DNA from 2 places in the Labrys sp. E2SS-1L genome. Region 1 is predicted to be linked to the other one. Evidence: predicted binding sites of a transcription regulator. Region 1 holds the regulator's gene; the other holds the start of a gene.

The links. Region 1 encodes PhoB, which activates phosphate uptake and scavenging genes when phosphate is short. Its sites were predicted from a motif close to TGTCATNNANCTGTCAT; they were not measured.
Region 2: the regulator PhoB is predicted to act here: its motif matches at 5,809-5,825, upstream of ACIGJE_RS15500 (RNA degradosome polyphosphate kinase).

What each region holds. Positions count from the first base shown of each region.
Region 1 is NZ_CP172712.1:1,766,014-1,776,546, forward strand. It holds gene ACIGJE_RS08095 (aldo/keto reductase) at 1-851, shown strand, start outside; gene ACIGJE_RS08100 (YciI family protein) at 937-1,293, shown strand; gene ACIGJE_RS08105 (RNA polymerase sigma factor) at 1,290-2,552, shown strand; gene phoB (phosphate regulon transcriptional regulator PhoB) at 2,701-3,402, opposite strand; gene phoU (phosphate signaling complex protein PhoU) at 3,416-4,135, opposite strand; gene pstB (phosphate ABC transporter ATP-binding protein PstB) at 4,171-4,998, opposite strand; gene pstA (phosphate ABC transporter permease PstA) at 4,995-5,837, opposite strand; gene pstC (phosphate ABC transporter permease subunit PstC) at 5,849-6,853, opposite strand; gene pstS (phosphate ABC transporter substrate-binding protein PstS) at 6,927-7,973, opposite strand; gene ACIGJE_RS08140 (ATP-binding protein) at 8,340-9,659, opposite strand; gene ppk2 (polyphosphate kinase 2) at 9,859-10,533, shown strand, end outside.
Region 2 is NZ_CP172712.1:3,348,076-3,358,608, forward strand. It holds gene parC (DNA topoisomerase IV subunit A) at 1-900, shown strand, start outside; gene ACIGJE_RS15475 (glycosyltransferase family 61 protein) at 985-2,103, opposite strand; gene ACIGJE_RS15480 (L,D-transpeptidase) at 2,594-3,139, shown strand; gene ACIGJE_RS15485 (CDP-alcohol phosphatidyltransferase family protein) at 3,272-3,802, shown strand; gene ACIGJE_RS15490 (AI-2E family transporter) at 3,902-5,005, shown strand; gene ACIGJE_RS15495 (P-loop NTPase family protein) at 5,002-5,691, shown strand; gene ACIGJE_RS15500 (RNA degradosome polyphosphate kinase) at 5,970-8,141, shown strand; gene ACIGJE_RS15505 (Ppx/GppA family phosphatase) at 8,170-9,732, shown strand; gene ACIGJE_RS15510 (D-amino acid dehydrogenase) at 9,815-10,533, opposite strand, start outside.

The sequences.
Region 1 (10,533 bases):
CCGTCCTCGATGCTTTCGTCGGGGGTGGTTTCAACCTGATCGACACTGCCGATGTCTATTCATCCTGGGTTCCCGGCAATCAGGGCGGCGAATCCGAGGTCATCATCGGCAAGTGGATGAAGGCTCGCGGCAATCGCGCCGACATCGTGCTCACCACCAAGGTCGGCTCGGAAATGGGGCCGGGCAAGAAGGGCCTGTCGCGCGACTACATCGTCCAGGCGGTGGAGGACTCGCTCAAGCGCCTGCAGACCGACTATATCGACCTCTATCTCTCCCATTGGGAGGATCCGGAGGTCGAACTCGAGGAAACGCTGGGCATCTATGCCGAGCTGGTCAAGGACGGCAAGGTGCGGGTGATCGGTAATTCCAATCATAGCGCCAATACCATGTTCAAGGCGCTGGCGATCAGCACCAAGGAGATGTGGCCGCGTTTCGAGAACCTGCAGACGCAATATAATCTCTATGATCGCTCCGGTTATGAGCGCGAGCTCGAGGCTTTCTGTCTCAAGAACGAGATTGGCGTGACCAGCTATTTCTCACTGGCCAAGGGCTTCCTGTCCGGCAAATATCGCAGCGAAGCCGATTTCGCCAAGAGCAATGCGCGTGGCGGCGACATGGGCACCTACCTCAACGAGCGTGGCCTGCGCATCCTCGCCGCCCTGGACGCGGTGGCCGAGGCCAAGAACGCCACGCCCGCCCAAGTCGCCATTGCCTGGCTGATTGCAAGGCCCGGTATCGTCGCTCCGATCGCCAGCGCCACCAGCGTCGAGCAGCTCTCCGACCTGATCAAGGCGACCGAGCTCAATCTTGGTTCGGCCGAGATCGAGCAGCTCACCAAGGCGAGCGCATAATTTTCCTGTCGCTGTCGAAAGCGAACGGGATGGCGCGTCATTGTCATGCCGGCGCATCATGCGCCGGCGGAGACAGGAGGAACCCATGCAGTTCGCAATTCTGATCTACAGCAGCGAAGAAGCCATGCTGAAGGCGGATCCCGCCAACAAGCAGCAGATCCTAGCGGCCTATCAGGCCTATACGCAGGCGCTCCAGTCGGCCGGTGCCCTCGGCCCCTGGAGCCGCCTGCGCCCGACGGCTTCGGCCACCACCGTGCGCATCGCCGACGGCAAGACCCAGGTGCTCAACGGGCCCTTCGCCGACACACGCGAGCAGCTCGGCGGCTTCTATATCATCGACGTGCCGGACCTGGATGCCGCGATCGGCTGGGCGGCGCGCTGCCCGAGCGCCGCCATCGGGACCATCGAGGTCCGGCCGATATGGGACCCGAAGGACTATTGAGCGAACGGCCCGAGCCGGTGTCTTCAGCCCCCGCAGCCGAGCTTGCCGAAATCGTGGCGCGACGCAGCTATGGCCGGCTCGTCGCTCTTCTCGCGGCGCGCTCGGGCGACATTGCGGGGGCCGAGGATGCCCTGGCCGACGCCTTTGCTGCGGCCATGGAACATTGGCCGGCGGGCGGCGTGCCCGTCAATCCCGAAGCCTGGCTGCTGACCGCGGCCCGGCGCCGCCAGATCGATGCGGCCCGCCGCGCCAGGCTGCGCGGCGAAAAGGCGGACGAGGTCAGCCGCCATGTCGAGGCCCTCGCCTCGGAGCAGGGCGAGCGGCATGCCGTGCCCGATGAGCGCCTGCGCCTGATGTTCGCCTGCGCCCATCCCTCCCTCGATGCCACCGTGCGTGCGCCCCTGATCCTGCAGGTGATATTGGGGTTCGATGCCGGCGCGATCGCCAGCGCCTTCCTGGTCTCGCCCGTGGCGATGAGCCAGAGACTGGTGCGGGCCAAGGCCAAGATCAAGCAAGCCGGCATCCCCTTCCGCATCCCGGAGCCCGACGAGTTGCCCGGCCGTCTCGACGCGGTGCTGGAGGCCGTTTATGCCGTCTATGCCGAAGGCTGGGCCGATCCGGAAGGGGCTCATGCCCGCGAGCGCAATCTGTCGACGGAGGGTATCTGGCTCGGCCGGCTGCTCGCCTCGCTCCTGCCCGGCGAGCCGGAAGTGCTGGGACTGCTGGCCCTGATGCTGCACGCCGAAGCGCGGCGGGCGGCGCGCCGCGGCCAGGGCGGCGATTATATTCCGCTGGAGCAGCAGGACACCACGCTCTGGGATGCGGGACTGATCGAGGAGGCCGAGGCCTTGCTTGCCCGGGCCGGCCAGGTCCGCCAGATCGGCCGCTATCAGCTGGAAGCCGCGCTGCAATCGGCCCATGCGCATCGACGCATCTGCGCGACGACGGACTGGGCCGCGATCGTCACATTGTATGAAGCCCTGGTTCTGCTGACAGCTTCTCCAGTGGCCGCCATCAACCGGGCCGTGGCGCTCGCCCGCCTCATGGGGCCGCAGGCTGGTCTGGCTGCACTTGACGAGGTCGCCGGTGACGGACGCATCGTCGATTACCAGCCCTATTGGGCCGCGCGTGCGGACTTGCTGGTGCGGGCCGCCAGACCGGAGGAGGCCCGCAATGCCTATTTGCGGGCGATCGGCCTGGAGAGCGATCCGGCCATCCGCCGCTATCTGCAGGCACGCCTGGCGGATTTGGCGGCGTGACTGCGCGGCGAGGGAGGAGGGCGGATATCGTCGCCCACTCTTGCTCTCTACGTCGCGCAGCCCCTAACCCTCTCCCCGTAGGAGCGTGGTGAGGGCGCAACGCAGCCTTGGCGAAGCGGAGCGAGCGGGCAATGCCCACGAAACGCGCTCAGGATTGCTTGGCGAAGGTCTCGTCGAAGGAATAGCCGGCACCGCGCACGGTGCGGATCGGATCGATCTCGCGCGTGCGGTTCATCGCCTTGCGCAGGCGGCCGACATGCACGTCGACCGTGCGCTCGTCGATATAGACGTCGCGGCCCCAGACGCTGTCGAGCAACTGCTCGCGCGCGAAGACGCGTCCCGGTGCCTGCATCAGGAATTCGAGCAGGCGGAACTCGGTCGGGCCGAGGCGGATCTCGCGATTGCCGCGATGGACGCGCTTGGTCTCGCGGTCGAGGGAGATGTCGCCGGCCTTGAGCAGGGAGGCGACGTGATCGGGCTTGGCCCGGCGCAGCAGGGCACGCACGCGGGCCGAGAGCTCGGGCACGGAGAAGGGCTTGACGACATAGTCGTCGGCGCCGGTGGCCAGCCCCCGCACGCGTTCGGTTTCCTCGCCGCGCGCCGTGAGCATGATCACCGGCAGGCGCTCGGTTTCCGGGCGCATGCGAATGCGCCGGCACAATTCGATGCCGGACAGGCCCGGCAACATCCAGTCGAGCAGAACCAGGTCCGGCACGCTTTCGCGCAAGCGGATCTCGGCGTCGTCTCCGCGTGCGACACTATCCACCTCATAGCCTTCGGCTTCGAGATTGTAGCGCAGCAGCAGGGTCAGCGCTTCTTCGTCCTCGACGATCAGAACCTTGGGAGGCATGGCCTATCCCTTGTTATTTAGCCGGCACAGGAAGGTCGACGAGATCGGTGCTGTTGTCCGCCTTGGGCCGCTCTCCGGCCGGCGATTCACCGGTCACGAGATAGTGGACCGTCTCGGCGATGTTGGTGGCGTGGTCACCGATGCGCTCGATGTTCTTGGCGCAGAACAGCAGATGGGTGCAGAAGCCGATATTGCGCGGATCTTCCATCATGTAGGTCAGCAATTCGCGGAACAGCGAGGTATACATCGCATCGATCTCGCCGTCCGAGCGCCAGACCGAGAGGGCTTCCTCGACATTGCGTTGGGCGAAGGCGTCGAGCACCTGCTTGAGCTGCTCGAGTACCAGGTCGGCCATGTGGTCGAAACCGCCGAAGAGCTGGGCCGGCTGGGCGTGACTGTGGATGGCCACCACGCGCTTGGCGACATTCTTGCCGAGGTCGCCGATCCGCTCGAGGTCATTGGCCACCCGCAGGGCCGAGACGATCTCGCGCAGGTCGAGAGCCAGCGGCTGGCGCTTGGCGATGATCAGGATGGCCCTGTCCTCGACCTGGCGCTGCAACTTGTCGATCGCGGCGTCGAGATCGATCACCGCCTTGGCGCGCTGGGTGTCGCGCTTGAGCAGGGCTTCGACGCTGTCGGCTACGCTCTTCTCGGCATAGCCACCCATTTCGGCGATCATGTTGCGCAGCTCGCGCAGTTCCTGGTCGAAGGATGTAACGATATGGTCGGACATGCCGCCTCCAAATGAATTCGACGCTGGCCGAGGGATCAGCCGAAGCGGCCGGTGATGTAATCCTGCGTACGGCTGTCGTTCGGGGTGGTGAACATCTTGTTGGTCTGGCCGACTTCGATGAGGTCGCCCAGATAGAAGAAGGCCGTCACATCCGCGCAGCGCGCCGCTTGCTGCATATTGTGCGTGACGATCACGATGGTGAAGTCTCGCTTCAATTCGTCGATCAATTCCTCGATCTTGGCGGTCGAGATCGGATCGAGCGCGGAGGTCGGCTCGTCCAGCAGGACGACTTCGGGCTTCACCGCGATGGTACGGGCGATGCACAGGCGCTGCTGCTGGCCGCCGGACATGCCTAGGGCTGAAGCGTGCAGGCGGTCCTTGACCTCGTTCCACAAGGCGGCCTTGGTCAGGCACCATTCGACACGCTGGTCCATCTCCGCCTTGGAGATGGATTCATGCAGCCGCACGCCGAAGGCGATGTTGTCGTAGATCGACATCGGGAAGGGCGTGGGCTTCTGGAACACCATGCCGATGCGGGCGCGCAGCACCGCCGGGTCGATCTCCTTGCCGATGACGTTCTGGCCGTCGAGCAGCACGCGGCCCTTGGCGGTCTGCCCCGGATAGAGGTCGTACATGCGGTTGAGCACGCGCAGCAGAGTCGACTTGCCGCAGCCGGAGGGACCGATCATGGCGGTGACCTGCCGGTCGATCATGTCGAGATTGATGGCCTTGAGCGCATGCTTCTCGCCATAATAGAAGTCGAGATTCTCGACCTTGAGCTTCACGGCGGCGGCTGGATCGGCGAGGGGGCGTTCGGCAACCGCGATGGAGGCTTGGGGGGTAGCGGACATGGGAGCACTCATTTCTTGGGAGCGAGCACGAAGCGGGTCAGGATATTGAGCGCCAACACGCCGGCGGTGATGAGGAGGGCGCCGCTCCAGGCCACCGAGACGGCCTTGGGATCGGGATAGGGCGCGAGCTGGTAGATGGCAGCCGGCAAGCTGGCAAAGGCATTGCCGAGATTGAGCGACCAGTTGGAATTGCCAAAGGCCGTGAGCAGCAGCGGTGCGGTCTCGCCGGCGGCGCGGGCCAGGGCCAGCAGGATGCCGGTAACGATACCGGTGCGAGCCGAGCGCCAGGTCACGAAGGTGATGACCTTCCACATCGGCGATCCCAGGGCAAAGGCGGCTTCACGCAGGCTGATCGGCACCAGCGCCAGCATGTCCTCGGTGGTGCGCACGACCACCGGCAGGATGATGATGGCCAGCGCCACCACACCGGCCCAGCCGGAGAACCCGCCTGTCGCCACCACGATCATCTGGTAGACGAACAGGCCGATCAGGATGGACGGCGCCGAGAGCAGGATGTCGTTGATGAAGCGCACCGCATCGGCGAATTTGCTGCCGCGGCCGGCCTCGGCCAGGAAGGTGCCGGCCATGATGCCGATCGGCGCACCGATCAGGAGGGCGAGCAGTACCATGACGAGAGAGCCGACGATGGCATTGCGCAGGCCGCCATCGGCCATGTCCTTGGTGAAGAGGTCCATGGTCAGCGAGGGCAGACCCTCGCGCAGCAGCGTGAACAGGATCCAGGCCAGCGCCAGCAGGGAGATCGCGGCAAAGCTGATCGAGACGACCTTGTAGGCATAGTCGAGGGCGCGGCGGCGGGCGAGACGGGCGCTGCTTTGGGCGAGATGGGCCATGATGCTCTCCCTTACTTGGCGTTGGTGCGCACGAGCATGCGGGAGATCGCAAGCACGATGAAGGAAATCACGAAGAGCACGAAGCCCAGCTCCAGCAGCGACTGGCTGCGCAGCGAGCCGGCCGGCGCGTCCGGGAATTCGTTGGCGATGGTGGAGGCGATGGTCGCGCCCGAGGAGAACAGCGAGGCCGATATTCGGTTGGCGTTGCCGATCACGAAGGTCACCGCCATCGTCTCGCCCAAAGCGCGGCCGAAGCCGAGCATGACGGCGCCGACCAGCGCCGTGCGGCCATAGGGCACCGAGACGTTGCGGAAGACTTCATAGGTGGTGGCACCGACGCCATAGGCCGATTCCTTCAGCATGGCGGGCACCGATTCGAGGATCTCGACGAACATCGCGGTGATGAAGGGAATGATCATCAGGGCCAGGATGATGCCGGCCGTGAGCATGCCGGCGCCGTTGGTGGGGCCCTTGAACAGATAGCCGAGCACCGGCACGTGCGAGAGGACGGAGATGATCGGCGGGTAGATCGTCTGGGCCAGGATCGGCGCCACGATCAGCGACCCCCACATGCCGAAGATGATCGACGGCACGGCCGCCAGGAGCTGGATGGCGATGCCGATCGGTCGCCGCACGCTCTGGGGCGCGATCTCCGTGAGGAAGAAGGCGATGCCGAAGGACATCGGCAAGGCAATGATCAAAGCGAGAATGCCGGTGAACAGCGTGCCGTAGATCATGACGCCGGCGCCGAATTTCTCGGTGACGGGGTTCCAGGCGGTGGACCAGTAGAAGCTCGGCCCGAAATGGGCCAGCGCCGGCCAGCCGCCATAGAAGAGCAGCACGACGATCGAGCAGAGCAGGATCAGCACGAGGGAGCCGCAGCCATAGAGGGCGGCCTTGAAGATGGGATCCAGGTTGGCGCCCGGAACCGTCTTGGCCCCGGGCGAGGGAGAACCCTGCGCGACCTTTGCGGCCGAGTTGGATGCGTCCAGCGAGGAGTCGGCTACGGCGCTCATGGCGATGTTCCAGCCTGTGATTCGATCAGGGACGACGACCCGGCGCAGAACTGCGCCGGGTCGGGGGTTCAGCTTATTCGTAGACGGCCTTGCCGTCGGCAGCCTTCACTTCGCTCTTCCAGGCGGTGCGAACGGTATCGATCACCTCCTTGGGCAGCGGGATGTAGTGCAGCTTCTCGGCCGTCGCGCCGCCATCCTTGTAGGCCCAGTCGAAGAACTTCATGACTTCGGCCGACTGCTTGGCGTCCTTGGGATCCTTCGGCAGCAGGATGAAAGTGGTGGAAACGATCGGCCAGGAGGTTTCTCCGCCGACGTCGATCATCGAGACGGCGAAGTCCTTGGCACCCTTCCAATCGGCCTTGGCGGCTGCGGCCTGGAACGCAGGAACGGTCGGCTTGACGACCTTGCCGTCCTTGTTCTGCAACTGCGTGGTGGTCAGGCTGTTGTTGGCGGCATAGACATATTCGACATAGCCGATGGCGCCTTGGGTGTTCTTCACGGCGCCGGCGACGCCGTCATTGCCCTTGGCACCCGAACCGGTCGACCACTGCACCGAGGTGGCGGCGCCGATATTGCTCTTCCAGTCGGGGCTCACGGCCGAAAGATAGGACGTGAAGACATAGGTCGTGCCCGAGCCGTCGGCGCGGTAGACCGGGGCGATGTCGAGATCGGGGAGCTTCACATCCTTGTTGAGCTCGGCGATCTTCGGATCGTTCCACTTGGTGATCTTGCCCTGGTAGATGTCGGCGATGATCGCGCCGGTCAGCGTGAGCTGATCGGCGGATACACCCTCGATGTTCACGATCGGCACGATGGCGCCGATGACGGTCGGGAACTGCAGCAGCTTGGCGGCGGTCAGCTTGTCGGTGGCCATCGGAGCATCGGAAGCGCCGAAATCGACAGTGCGGTTGGTGATCTGGGTCTGGCCGCCGCCCGAACCGATCGCCTGGTAGTTCAGCGCGGTGCCGGTCTTGGCTTTGAAATCGCTACCCCAGGCATTGTAGACCGGGGCGGGGAAGGTGCCACCGGCGCCGGTGATGTCGGCAGCGAAGGCGGCGGTCGCGGCGATCGTGCTGGACAGGGCTACCGAAGCGGCGAGCGCGAGGAAGGAAAGCTTCACGGTCTATCTCCGTTGTTCTCTGGACAGGCGCTACGATCGTTTACCGGTCGGCAACCCTGTCTACGGCGCGACTCCTAACAAGCCGGCAGCAACGGTTCTATGACAGTTAGGCTATCGTTTTATGACAAATAAAACCGTTATAATTCAATTGGTTGATGGTATTCTGTCAACCGCGTCGCAACGGTGGTGACGCGATTGTTAAAACCCGTCGAAACCCTATGACGATGGCTGCAGCCTCGATCGTCATGCCGGATTCGGGGATACCGGCCTGTCCTTGTTCGCGTGCCCGGCGATTTTCGAGGCCAAATCAAAGATTTGGTGAAAATCGCCGAAGGAGCCGGCAGTTCCTGAAAATGCCTCGCTGTGTCAGTCGATCTGGTCGATCCGGACCGAGAAAACCGTGCTTTCACCCGGTACGCTCTCAATGCCCAGGCGGCCGCGGTGGCGCGCCACGATGTGCTTGACGATGGCGAGCCCGAGGCCCGTGCCGCCCTTCTCGCGGGATTTCGCAGCATCCACCCGGTAGAAGCGTTCGGTGAGGCGCGGTACATGCTCCGCCTCGATGCCCGGGCCGTAATCGCGCACCGTCACCACCGCCTCGCGGCCCTTGCCCTGCGGCTTGGGTTGCGAATCGAGGGTAACCTCGACCTTGCCGCCGGACGCGCCATATTTGATGGCATTTTCCACCAGATTCTCGAAGACACGGATCAACTCGTCCCGCTCGCCCCGCACTTCCAGCATCGGGACGCGCTTGTCGACGCTGAGCGTGACGCTGCGGTCCTGGGCGAGGGGCCCGAGCGTATCGGCGACATGGCCGACCACCGCACCGAGCTCGACCGGCTTGTCGGGCTGGACATGGGCATTGAGCTCGATGCGCGAGAGCGACAGGAGATCGTCGATCAGCCGGGACATGCGATTGGCCTGGGACCGCATGATGTCGAGAAATTTTTCGCGTGCAGCCGCGTCGTTGCGGGCCGGTCCCTGCAGGGTTTCGACGAAGCCGAGCAGGGAGGCGAGTGGCGTGCGCAGTTCGTGGCTGGCATTGGCGACGAAATCGACCCGCATCTGTTCGACACGGTGGCGCTGGGTGACGTCGCGCAGCACGATCACCACGAAGGCCGTGCGGCCGTTCTCGCCGGCAATGGTGGAGATCTGCGCCTCGATGACGCGATCGATCGGTACGCGTTCGGAATATTCGATCTGCCGGCTGGCCCCGGTGTCGAGGGCCGAGCGGATGGCATCGATCAGTTCCGGCACGCGCAGTGCATAGGTCAGGGCTTCCGAAATGCGCAGATTCGGCACGATGTCGCGGGCGCGGCGGTTGAAATAACGAACGGCAAGCTCCGAATCGAGCACGATGACCGGATCCGGAATGGCCATCACCAGATCGTCGAAGGAAGGCTTGCCGCCACCCTTGGGAAGAGTGGGCTGGATGCTGCCGTCATGCCCGCCGGTTGAGGGAATGGTGCCCGTCGCGGCGACGATCATGGCGAAGATGAGCAATCCATGCCAGGGATTGGCGCCGTCCCACAGCACGAGAGCGGCCAGCAGAACCGCGATCGAGAGCACGAGCCAACGGCGACCCCAGATGCGGTTCAGGATGTTTCTGTTCGAACTCACCGGACCAGCTACACCGCTCCAGGCCAATTTCGTCAAGAGCCAGGAGCGTTCCATCACCATCGACATTGCGGCTTTCCATCCAAAGCGTTTTGCGATTTGACGGATTGGTCTCGAATCGCAAGGACGCGTCCAACCAGAGAGCCAGGGCAAAGGGCGTTTCTACCAGAATGCGCTTTGCTCCAGGCGTTGTGGAAATCGTTCATGCTGGCAATGTAGACAGAGCGATGACAGTTTCACGACGATCGCGCGGATTTGGAGAGGTTCCATGACAAAGAAGGCGGGCAAGCAGACGGATGAAGCGCTCAAGAAGGCGATTGCCGGGTTTCGTCTCGATGATCTCGACCTGCCTCCGGAGATCGACGAGGCAGCTTTCCGGTCGGGCAACTACCCGCACAAGGAAAAGCTGAAGTCCAAGACCTATGAACGGGATCTTCGCGCCTTGCAGATCGAGCTCCTCAAGGCGCAGACCTGGGTCAAGGAGCAGGGCGAGCGCGTGGTGGTGGTGTTCGAGGGGCGGGACACGGCCGGCAAGGGCGGTGCCATCCATCGCTTTACCCAGCATCTGAGTCCTCGAGATGCGCGCGTGGTCGCATTGTCGAAACCCACGCCCACCGAGCAGGGACAGTGGTATTTCCAGCGCTATGTCGGCCAATTGCCGACCAAGGGCGAGATCGCGATCTTCGACCGCTCCTGGTACAATCGCGGTGGCGTCGAGCCGGTGATGGGGTTCTGTACGCCGGAACAGACCGACAAGTTCCTGCACGAGGCGCCGCAATTCGAGGCGATGCTGGTGCGTGACGGCATCCGGCTGTTCAAGCTCTTCCTCACCATCGGCCAGGCCATGCAGCTCAAGCGCCTGCATGCGCGCTATGCGGACCCCCTCAAGCAGTGGAAGCTCTCGCCGATCGACCACCAGGCGGTGGGCAAATGGGACGACTAT
Region 2 (10,533 bases), 1.6 Mb from region 1:
GCCAAGGAGAAGGCCGGCATCGAGAAGCTGCTCGCCTCCGAGGCGCTGCAATGGAAGACGGTGGGCTGGCAGGTCAGCGAAGTCGCCAAGAAGTTCGGCCCGGACACGCCGCTCGGCAAGCGCCGTACCGACATCGATGCCTCGAAGGCAGGCACCATCGATCTGTCGGCGGTGGCCGAGGCGATGGTCGAGCGCGAGCCGATCACCGTGATCGTTTCCGAAAAAGGCTGGATCCGGGCCCAGAAGGGTCATCTCAGCGATCTCTCGGGCCTCAGCTTCAAGGCCGACGACCGGCTCAAGCTCGGCTTCCAGTCCGAGACGACGGCCCGGCTCCTCATCCTCGCCACCAATGGCAAGGTCTACACGCTGGAGGCTTCCAAGCTCCCGGGGGGCCGCAGCATGGGCGAGCCGATCCGCCTGATGGTCGATATCGACGAGGGGGCCGACGTGGTCGACGTGTTCGCCTATCAGGGCGGGCGACGGTTGCTGATTGCGGCGACCGACGGACGCGGCTTCCTGGTGCCCGAGGACGATATCCTGGCCAATACCCGCAAGGGCAAGTCGGTGCTGAATGTCGATGCGCCGGCGGAAGCCAAGCTGATCGTGCCCGCCATCGGCGACACGGTCGCCGTGATCGGCGAGAATCGCAAGATGCTGGTCTTCCCGTTGCACCAGATCACCGAGATGTCGCGGGGCAGGGGCGTCAGGCTACAGAAATACAAGGACGGCGGACTTTCCGACGTGCGTGTGTTCGACAAGGCGCAGGGACTGACCTGGAGTGATTCCTCGGACCGGACCTGGACCGTCACCGACCTGGTCGAATGGACTGGCAATCGAGCCGACGCCGGGCGCCTGCCACCCAAGGGCTTTCCCAAGAACAATCGGTTCACGGGCAAGTAGCAGTGGGGCGGCTGTTTCTGGGGCGCTTTGCGATTTGACGGGATCACGTCACGTCGCCAGGACGGACATTCGAGCGCCGGACACTCAGTCCAGCAGCGATGTCACGCGATCGAGAAAGCTCTCGATGTCGTCCGGGCTCGTGTCGATGGACATCGGCCTGTCGGCGCTGGGCCAAAGGCATCCGCGAGTCAGGTAGACCCCTTGTTGCTCCAGCACGTCGCTCAAGCGCATCTGGACGGCGTTCCAATGCCCGATACAGCCGACGACGGTGCCCGGCCCGGCAAAGACCGAGCCATGCAGGGCCGAGCCATATTCGCCGATGAGGGCGCTGGCCTGCGACAACGTTGCAATCTGGTCGGACAGGTTCAGTTCCTCGGGACGGATGACGTCGAAACCGCGTCGCCTGGCCTGCTGCTCAAAGAAGTCACGCTGCCTGAAAGGCCGATTGGCCGAGGGGCCGGGACCGCCTCGCGAAAGGCAGAGGCGCCGGTGGGCCGGCGCCGAAGCCGGTACCAGCGACCGGTAGAATTCACGCAGATAGGGGTGGAAAGTATATTCGCCGGAGAAGCAGAATGTCGGTACCACCGCGCGTGCGAAGAGCAGGCGCTCCCGTCCCGGTGTGTAACGCAGGATTGCTTCCCGAGGCACGTTGCAGGCCGACAGCAGCAAATCCTCGACCCAGGACGGCGTGTCATGGGGCAGCGGGATGACCCATTCTTCACGCAGCGATGCCAGGAACTGGCTGGCAATGGGTATCCGCGGCAGGAATTCGACCAGCCAATGGCCCCAGATGGTATATCCCGGGCCGGCTACGACGAGAGCGGGACGGTCTATGGGTCTGGCCGCCGTCTCGCTGAAACGCGAGGCAAAATTCGTGTCGGTGCGGGCCATGGACAAGGCGATGTTGGTCGACAGATTGGCATCGTCGATGACCTGGCCGCCATGGACGAGGATGCCGGGACGCCAGACCTCGACGTCGCGCAGCAGGAAGCAACCGATCGGGTCGACCGTAGCCCGCGGCTTTTTCCAATGCAGAGCGTGGACCCAATCGTCCTTGCCGCCTTCGCCCAGCATATGCGCGGGACGGGCCGCCGCCGCTTCCTGGGAAGAGCGAAATTCGAGAAAGCCGTTCCATGCCTGCGCGGCTGCCTCGTCGGGAAGCGAAACGGCCAGGGCGGATATCGGAACCGTGGCAAGGCTCATGATGCGCTGCCCTCACGGCAAGGAAGTGGCTTTGAATGAGGAACTCACGGCGGAGGACATGGGATCCCTTTCCGCAAGGACAGTCAACCCGATCTGAATGCATGCTGAACAAAGGGTTAAAAAATAGCGACTTTCTGCCGCTGCCATTGCCACAATTACGCCCGCCGTTTCCGGGATTGTCGCAGCCATCTTGCCTTGCATTGCCCTGCAGGGCGCAACCCCGGGCGTTCTTCCGGGACGTGTGGTTCTCGACATGACGATTGCAAGAAAAGCACTTTTACCCGTCCTTGCCCTCCTGGTGATCGGGGGGACGGCCCAGGCCCAGGAGTGGGGCTATCCTCCGGACGACGGCTATTATCAGGACGATGGCGTCTCCCGTCCGCGCCAGTGGCGGGATCCCCAGCCGACCTACCGGGCGGATCGGAACTTCGAGGAGCCTTACGACTATCAAGAGGATCCCTATGGCTATTATGGCGACCAGGATGGCGATGTGACGCCAGGCCGGCGCCCGCAGCGCCAGGCCTCGATCGATCCGAACAGCATCTCGCCCAATCTCGATTCCGGTACCAAGGACGATGGCCAGGCCATGCTGGCGCAGTCCCCGATCCCGCGCACGGTGGTGCCGTTCTCGGGCTACAGCCCCGGCACCATCGTGATCTCGACCAAGGAGAAGCGGCTCTATCTCGTGCAGGAGGACGGCACGGCGCTCCGGTATGGCATCGGCGTCGGCAAACAGGGCTTCACCTGGAAAGGTACCGAAACCATCAGCCGCAAGGCTGAATGGCCGAGCTGGACGCCGCCCAAGGAAATGATCGCCCGCCGTCCCGAACTGCCCGATCATATGGAGGGCGGCCTCAACAATCCGCTGGGGGCGCGTGCGCTCTATCTGGGGTCCACGCTCTATCGCATTCACGGCACCAATGAGCCGAATACCATCGGCCGGGCGGTGTCCTCCGGTTGCATTCGCATGGCCAACCCGGATGTAATGGACCTCTACCAGCGGGTGGGGGTCGGCACCACGGTGGTGGTGCTCTGACGCCTTGTTTGGACGTGTCACGGCGATGCCCGACGTCACCGTCGGGTCGCCCGACCTGCCAGACAACCGCAGAGGATGCCGGCGAATCCGCCCCGACGTGCCTGCCCTCTCGTGGTTTGCTACGATCCGATCATGACGATACCGAATCTGATCACCATCCTGCGTTTTTGCCTGGTGCCGCTGGCGGTGCTGTGCATCACCTCGGGGGCATGGGGCTGGGCGTTCGTCACCTTCCTGGTTGCCGGCGTTTCCGATGGCGTCGATGGCTTCATCGCCAAGCGCTTCGACATGCGCAGTGAATTGGGGGCCGTGCTCGACCCGCTGGCGGACAAGGCCCTGCTGGTTTCGATCTTCGTCACGCTGGGGATCGTCGGTGTGGTGCCTGCCTGGCTGGTTATCCTCGCCGTCTTCCGCGATTTCATGATCATCGGCGCCGTGCTGGTGTCCTGGGTCATGAGCCAGCCGGTACAGATCGCGCCGCTGATGCTTTCCAAGCTCAACACCGCGGTACAGATCGCTTTTGTGGCGCTCGTGCTGTTCGCCAAGGGCACGGGATGGCCTTTTCCTTTCCTGATCGAAGTGGGTTCCATCCTGGTCACGCTCTTGACCATTGCCTCGGCTGCCGCCTATCTGCGCCAGTGGCTCAACCATATGGCCGGATGAATATTCCGGCCGCGGAAGGCCATCCGCCATCTCAGCCGTCCCGGACGAGGCTTGCTTGGCCGGGGAGAACGGTGTGGATCGAGCTTCAGGAGCGAATGGATGAGCCTCCAACGGCAGGTATTCTTCTGGCTCGGTGCGTTGGCCCTGTTCATCGCGCTGATCTGGCTACTCCAGGGCATGGTATGGCCCTTTGTCGCCGGCCTGGCGATCGCGTATTTCCTCGATCCCGTCGCCGACAGGCTTGAGAGGCTGGGACTGCCCCGTTGGGCAGCCGCCTCCCTGATTCTGCTCGGCTTCATCTTCCTCATCGTGCTGGCGATCCTTCTGCTGGTGCCGATGCTGGGCGAGCAGTTCAACGGCTTGCGCGAGAGGCTGCCGAGCATCGTGGCCTCCATGCAGCGCATTCTGGGCGAACTCAACCAGAGCTGGCTCGGGGGCTTGCTTACCGAACGGCTGCAGGACATCCAGAAGTCGCTCGGCGACTATGTCGGGCAGGGGGCCCAGGTCCTTGCCACCTTCGTCTCCTCGCTCTGGTCGGGCAGCCAGGCTGTCATCGGGGTGGTCAGCATCCTGATCGTCACGCCGGTGGTGGCTTTCTACATCCTGCTCGACTGGGATCATATGGTGGCGCGTGTCGACAGCTGGCTGCCGCGTGACCACGCCGACGCCATCCGCGGCATCTTCCGCGACATCGATGCCGCCATCGCCGGCTTCGTGCGCGGCCAGGCGACGGTCTGCTTCCTGCTCGGTCTGTTCTACGGCTCCTGCCTGACCTTTCTCGGTGTCAGCTTCGGCTTCCTCATCGGGCTGTGCACCGGTCTGGCCTCCTTTATCCCTTATGTCGGTTCCATCCTTGGTTTCGTGGTCAGCGTCAGCGTGGCACTGGTCCAGGTCTGGCCAGATTGGCATTTGCCGGTCTATGCCGCCCTGGTCTTCGTGGCAGGGCAGATTCTCGAAGGCTATGTGCTCTCGCCACGCTTGGTCGGCGGTTCGGTCGGGCTGCATCCGGTCTGGCTGATGTTCGCCCTGCTGGCCGCCGGCAGCCTGTTCGGCTTCATCGGCCTGCTGGTTGCCGTGCCGGTGGCGGCGGCGATCGGCGTCCTGGTGCGCTTTGCCCTGTCGCGCTACCTCGCCAGCCAGTATTATACCGGCCATGTCGGCCAGGCTCAGGCCGAGGTGCTGCCATCGGACCCTTCGTCGTGACCCTTCCCCGCCAATTGGCGCTCGATCTGCCGCTGCGGGCCTCGTTCGCCCGCGAGGATTTCCTGGTCTCGCCGTCCAATGAGGCCGCCTATGCCTTCATCGAACGTTGGCCGGACTGGCCGTCCCGTCGTGCCCTGCTGATCGGCCCGAGCGGCTCGGGCAAGAGCCATCTGGCGGCGATCTGGTCCGAAGCCGCAGGCGCGGTCACGCTGACGGGCGAGGCGCTGCGGGACGACAATGTCCCCGTGCTGGTCTCACACAAGGCGGTGGTGATCGAAGATGCCGGGCGTGGCATCGACGAGACGGCGCTTTTCCATCTGCTCAACCTCGCCGGCGAGGCGGGCGCCTCCCTGCTGATCACCGCTCACGAACCCCCCGAGCGCTGGGGTCTTGTGCTTCCCGACCTCATCTCGCGCCTGCGGGCCATGCCGGCCCTGACCATCGCCACGCCGGACGACGATCTCTTCCGCATGCTGCTGGTGAAGCTCTTCCTCGACCGGCAGCTCATCGTCGATTCCAGCCTGGTCGACTTCCTCGTTCGGCGCATCGAGCGCTCCTTCGCCGCAGCGCGCCAGGTGGTTGCCGTGCTCGATCGCGAAGGCCTGTCACGCGGCCGCCGGATCACGCGGGCACTCGCGGCCGAACTTCTGAAGGAAGTGCTGGCGTCGCCATTCGACGAGGAGTGATCGCGATCAGGTCGCGCTTACGCTCCTCCGCCCGGGTCCAGTTCATTGAGCAGCCAGCGACGGTTCCACAGGCGACGGGGCGAAGTTTTGCGAATTTTCCCCAGCGCGGCCATTTTATGTGACAGCATTGTCATATAGGCGGCCTAAGCAGGCTTCCCCATGGCGGACGGCGATTCCGACCGGCGGGATGGGAACAGCAGCGCGGGACATAGCGAGCGGCATTGACGACCATGACCAGCACGGCACAGACGGTGGAGAGCGCGATGCAAGGCGATGAGATGCGGGAGGCGGCACATGACGTGGCTCCCTCTCAAGACTCGATCGCGCTGCGCGTCAGCCCGGATCGCTTCATCAATCGCGAGATTTCCTGGCTGCAATTCAATCGCCGCGTGCTGGAAGAGGCGTCCAACAAGAGCCATCCCCTGCTCGAGCAGTTGCGATTCCTGTCGATCTCGGCCAGCAATCTCGACGAGTTCTTCATGGTGCGCGTCGCCGGCCTGATCGGCCAGGTGCGCGAAGACGTCACGGCGCGCAGTCCAGACGGCCTGTCGCCGGCCGAACAGCTCGTCAAGATCGGCGAGGCCGTGTCCAAGCTCGCCACCGACCAGCAGAAACGCTGGACCGAATTGCGCGACGACCTGCTGCTCGAGGGCATCGTGATCACCGAGCCGCGCGACCTTTCCAAGGCCGAGCGCGCGTGGCTGGACGATTATTTCCTCAGCTACATCTTCCCGATCCTCACCCCGCTCGCCGTCGATCCGGCCCACCCGTTCCCGTTCATTCCCAATCTCGGCTTCACCATCGCCCTGCAGCTCAAGCGCATGAGCGACGGGCGCATGCTGAACGCCCTGATCCGTGCGCCCCACAAGGTCGAGCGCTTCATCCGCCTGCCGGACTTCGCCGAAACCGGGGCGGCCCGCTACATCACGCTGGAAAATCTGGCGGTGCTGTTCATCGCCAAACTGTTCCCCGGCTATACCGTGAAGGGGCAGGGCTCCTTCCGGGTCATCCGCGATTCCGATCTCGAAGTCGAGGAAGAGGCGGAAGACCTGGTGCTGCTGTTCGAGACGGCGCTCAAGCAGCGCCGGCGCGGCGTGGTGATCCGCCTCGAGATCGAGGCCGGCATGCCCGACAGCATCCGCCAATTCGTGACAGAGGAACTCGACGTCGCCGACGACGCGGTATTTCGCGTCGAGGGCATGCTCGCCCTCAACGAATTGTCGCAACTCGTCGGGCTCGATCGTCCGGACCTCAAATTCAAGCCCTATTCGCCACGCTCGCCTGAGCGTATCCGCGATCATGGGGCCGATGCCTTCGCCGCCATCCGGCAGAAGGACATCCTGGTGCACCACCCCTACGAATCTTTCGATGTCGTGGTGCAGTTCCTCAACCAGGCAGCGCGCGACCCGAACGTGGTCGCCATCAAGCAGACGCTGTACAGAACCTCCTCCAACAGTCCGATCGTCAAGGCGTTGGCCGAGGCCGCCGAGGCCGGAAAATCGGTCACGGCGCTGGTGGAACTGAAGGCACGCTTCGACGAGGAAGCCAACATACGCTGGGCCCGCGATCTCGAACGCGCCGGCGTGCAGGTGGTGTTCGGCTTCATCGAGCTGAAGACCCACGCCAAGCTCTCGCTGGTGGTGCGGCGCGAGATGGGCCAGCTCGTGTCCTATTGCCATGTCGGCACTGGCAACTACCATCCCATCACCGCGCGGATCTACACGGATCTGTCCTTCTTCACCGCCGATCCTGTGATCGCGCGAGACGTCTCGCGCATCTTCAACTTCATCACAGGCTATGCCGAGCCGGCGGCGCTGGAGCGCATGGCGGTTTCGCCCGTCTCGCTCAAGCAGCGCATCCTCGACCACATCAATGCCGAGATCGAGCACGCCAAGGCTGGCCGGCCGGGCGCCATCTGGTGCAAATGCAACTCGCTGGTCGACACCATGATCATCGATGCGCTCTATGCAGCCAGCCAGGCGGGTGTGCAGGTCGATCTGGTGGTGCGCGGCATCTGCTGCCTCAGGCCGGGCGTTCCCGGCCTGTCGGAGAACATCCGCGTCAAGTCGATCGTCGGCCGCTTCCTCGAGCATGGCCGCATCTATGCGTTCGGCAATGGCCATGGCCTGCCGCACCAGAAGGCGGCCGTCTACATCTCCTCGGCCGATCTGATGGAACGCAATCTCGACCGCCGCGTCGAAGCGCTCTGCCCTATCCTCAACCCGACGGTGCACGAGCAGGTGCTCGATCAGATCATGATCGCCAATCTTATCGACAATCAACAGAGCTGGAGCATCTTGCCCGACGGAACTGCGGAACGCATAGTCCCGCAGCCTGACGAAGAGCCCTTCAACGCCCACAAATATTTCATGACCAATCCCAGCCTATCGGGACGAGGCAAATCTCTTGAACACAACTCTCCCCGAACGCTCCTCAGCCGCAGACGCTGACACGCTGCCCCATGTCCAGGCCGCCGACCTGGCGGGGCCGAGCCCGGGACAGCCCGGTTTCGCGCAGGGGCGCATCTGCCAGGGGCCGCCGATCGCGACGATCGACATTGGCTCAAACTCGGTTCGTCTGGTGGTCTATGAGGGGCTGACGCGCGCGCCGACGGCCGTCTTCAACGAGAAGGTGCTGTGCGGCCTCGGCCGTGGCGTGATGACCACCAAGCGCCTCGATCCCGCAGCCGTCGCCAAGGCCTATGCGGCGCTCATCCGCTTCCGCGCCCTATGCGACACCATGGGCGTGAAGGACCTCTACGTCCTGGCGACGGCGGCGGCGCGCGATGCCGAGGACGGCGAGGAGTTCATCGCCCGCGCCACGGCGATCTGCCGTGCGGAGATCGAAGTGCTGTCCGGCAAGCGCGAGGCGCGCCTGTCGGCCTATGGCGTGATCTCGGGTTTCCACATGCCGGACGGCGTGGTCGGCGACATGGGCGGTGGTTCGCTCGAACTGATCGAGGTGCACGGCCATCGCGCCGGCGCGGGCATGACGACACCGCTCGGCGGGCTTGCCTTGCAGGACACCTCCGGCCAGTCGGTGCGCAAGGCGTCGAAGATCGCCCAGGAAAAGCTCGCCAAGGCGGACCCGCTGAAACATCTGAAGGACCGCACCTTCTATGCGGTCGGCGGTACCTGGCGTTCGCTTGCCAAGCTGCACATGATGCAGCTCGGCTATCCCCTGCACATCATGCATGGCTACAGCGTGCCGGCGCGGGAGATGCTCGATTTCTGCAAGCTGATCATGCGGGTCGACAACACCACTTTGATCGGCAAGGACACGGTTTCGACCGGGCGCCTGCCGCTGCTCGCCTATGGCGCGGCGGTGATGAGCGAGGTCATCAAGGCCGGCAAGCCGCGCGATGTGGTGATCTCGGCCCAGGGCGTGCGTGAAGGCCTGCTCTATTCGCTGCTCGACGAGGAGAGCCGCAAGCTCGATCCCCTGATCACCGCAGCCAGCGAACTCAACATCCTGCGTTCGCGCTCGCCGCGGCACGGCGAGGAACTGGTGCGCTGGGGCGACCGCTTCATGGCATCGACCCACCTCGACGAGACGGCCGACGAGAAACGCCAGCGCCATGCGGCCTGCCTGGTGGCCGATATCGGCTGGCGCGCCCACCCCGATTATCGTGGCGAGCAGAGCCTCAACATCATTGCCCACGCCGCCTTTGTCGGCGTCGATCATCGTGGTCGCGCCTATATGGCGGTAGCGAACTATTTCCGCCATGTCGGCCTGAACGAGGAGGAACTGTCTCCCCGCATCCGTGAGATCGCCACCGCGCGCATCCTCGACCGGGCGCGCATCCTCGGGGGGCTGATGCGGGTAGGCTACATCCTGTCCGCCTCGATGCCGGGCGTGCTACCGCGCGCGCCGCTCTATGTCAGTCATGGCAAACTGCTGCTCGATGTGCCCCGCGACCTGGAGGGGCTGGTGGGCGAACGCCTCAACGCCCGCATGAAGGCGCTCGGGCGCCTGATCGGTCGCGAGGCCGTGATCCGGATCCTCGATCCGGCGGAGACTGTCACGGTCGCGGCGGAATAGGGGAGACAGGTTGGCAAAGGCCACACCCCGCTGTCTGCAGCCAGTGGGGTGTGGCCTCTGCCGGGATGAAGGACCGGAACGTTCAGGCCCCGTAGCGGTTCAACCCGAGGTCCGAGACGTCGATCTCCGGCTTCTTGCCGCTGACGATATCGGCCATCACACGGCCGGAGCCGCAGGCCATGGTCCAGCCCAATGTGCCATGGCCGGTGTTGAGCAGCAGGTTCTTGTAACGCGTGCGGCCGATCACCGGCGTGCCGTCCGGCGTCATCGGACGCAGGCCCGACCAGAAGCTCGCGGCGGCCAGATTGCCCGAACCGCCGAAGAGGTCGCTTACCGACTGGGCCAGCGTGTCACGGCGGGCCGGCGGCAGGTCCTTGCTGAAGCCCGAAATTTCGGCCATGCCACCGACACGGATGCGATCACCGAGCCGGGTGATCGCGATCTTGTAGGTCTCGTCCATGATGGTGGAGACCGGCGCCCGGCTCTCGTCGACGATCGGAATGGTGAGCGAATAGCCCTTGACCGGGTAGACCGGCACCTTGAGGCCGAGCGGCGCGACGAAACCGGGTGTGTAGCTGCCGAAAGCCGCAATGTAGGCGTCGGCTTTCTCGACGCCTGTGCTGGTCTCGACGCCTTCGATCTTGTCGCCGGCGAAGACGAGCCGCTTGATCTCGACGCCATAGCGAAAGCGCACGCCGAGCGTTTCGGCGAGCTGAGCCAACGCGCCGGTGAACTTGTAGCAGTCGCCGGTCTCGTCATTGGGCAGGCGCAAGCCGCCGCGGATCAGGGAACGGACATGGG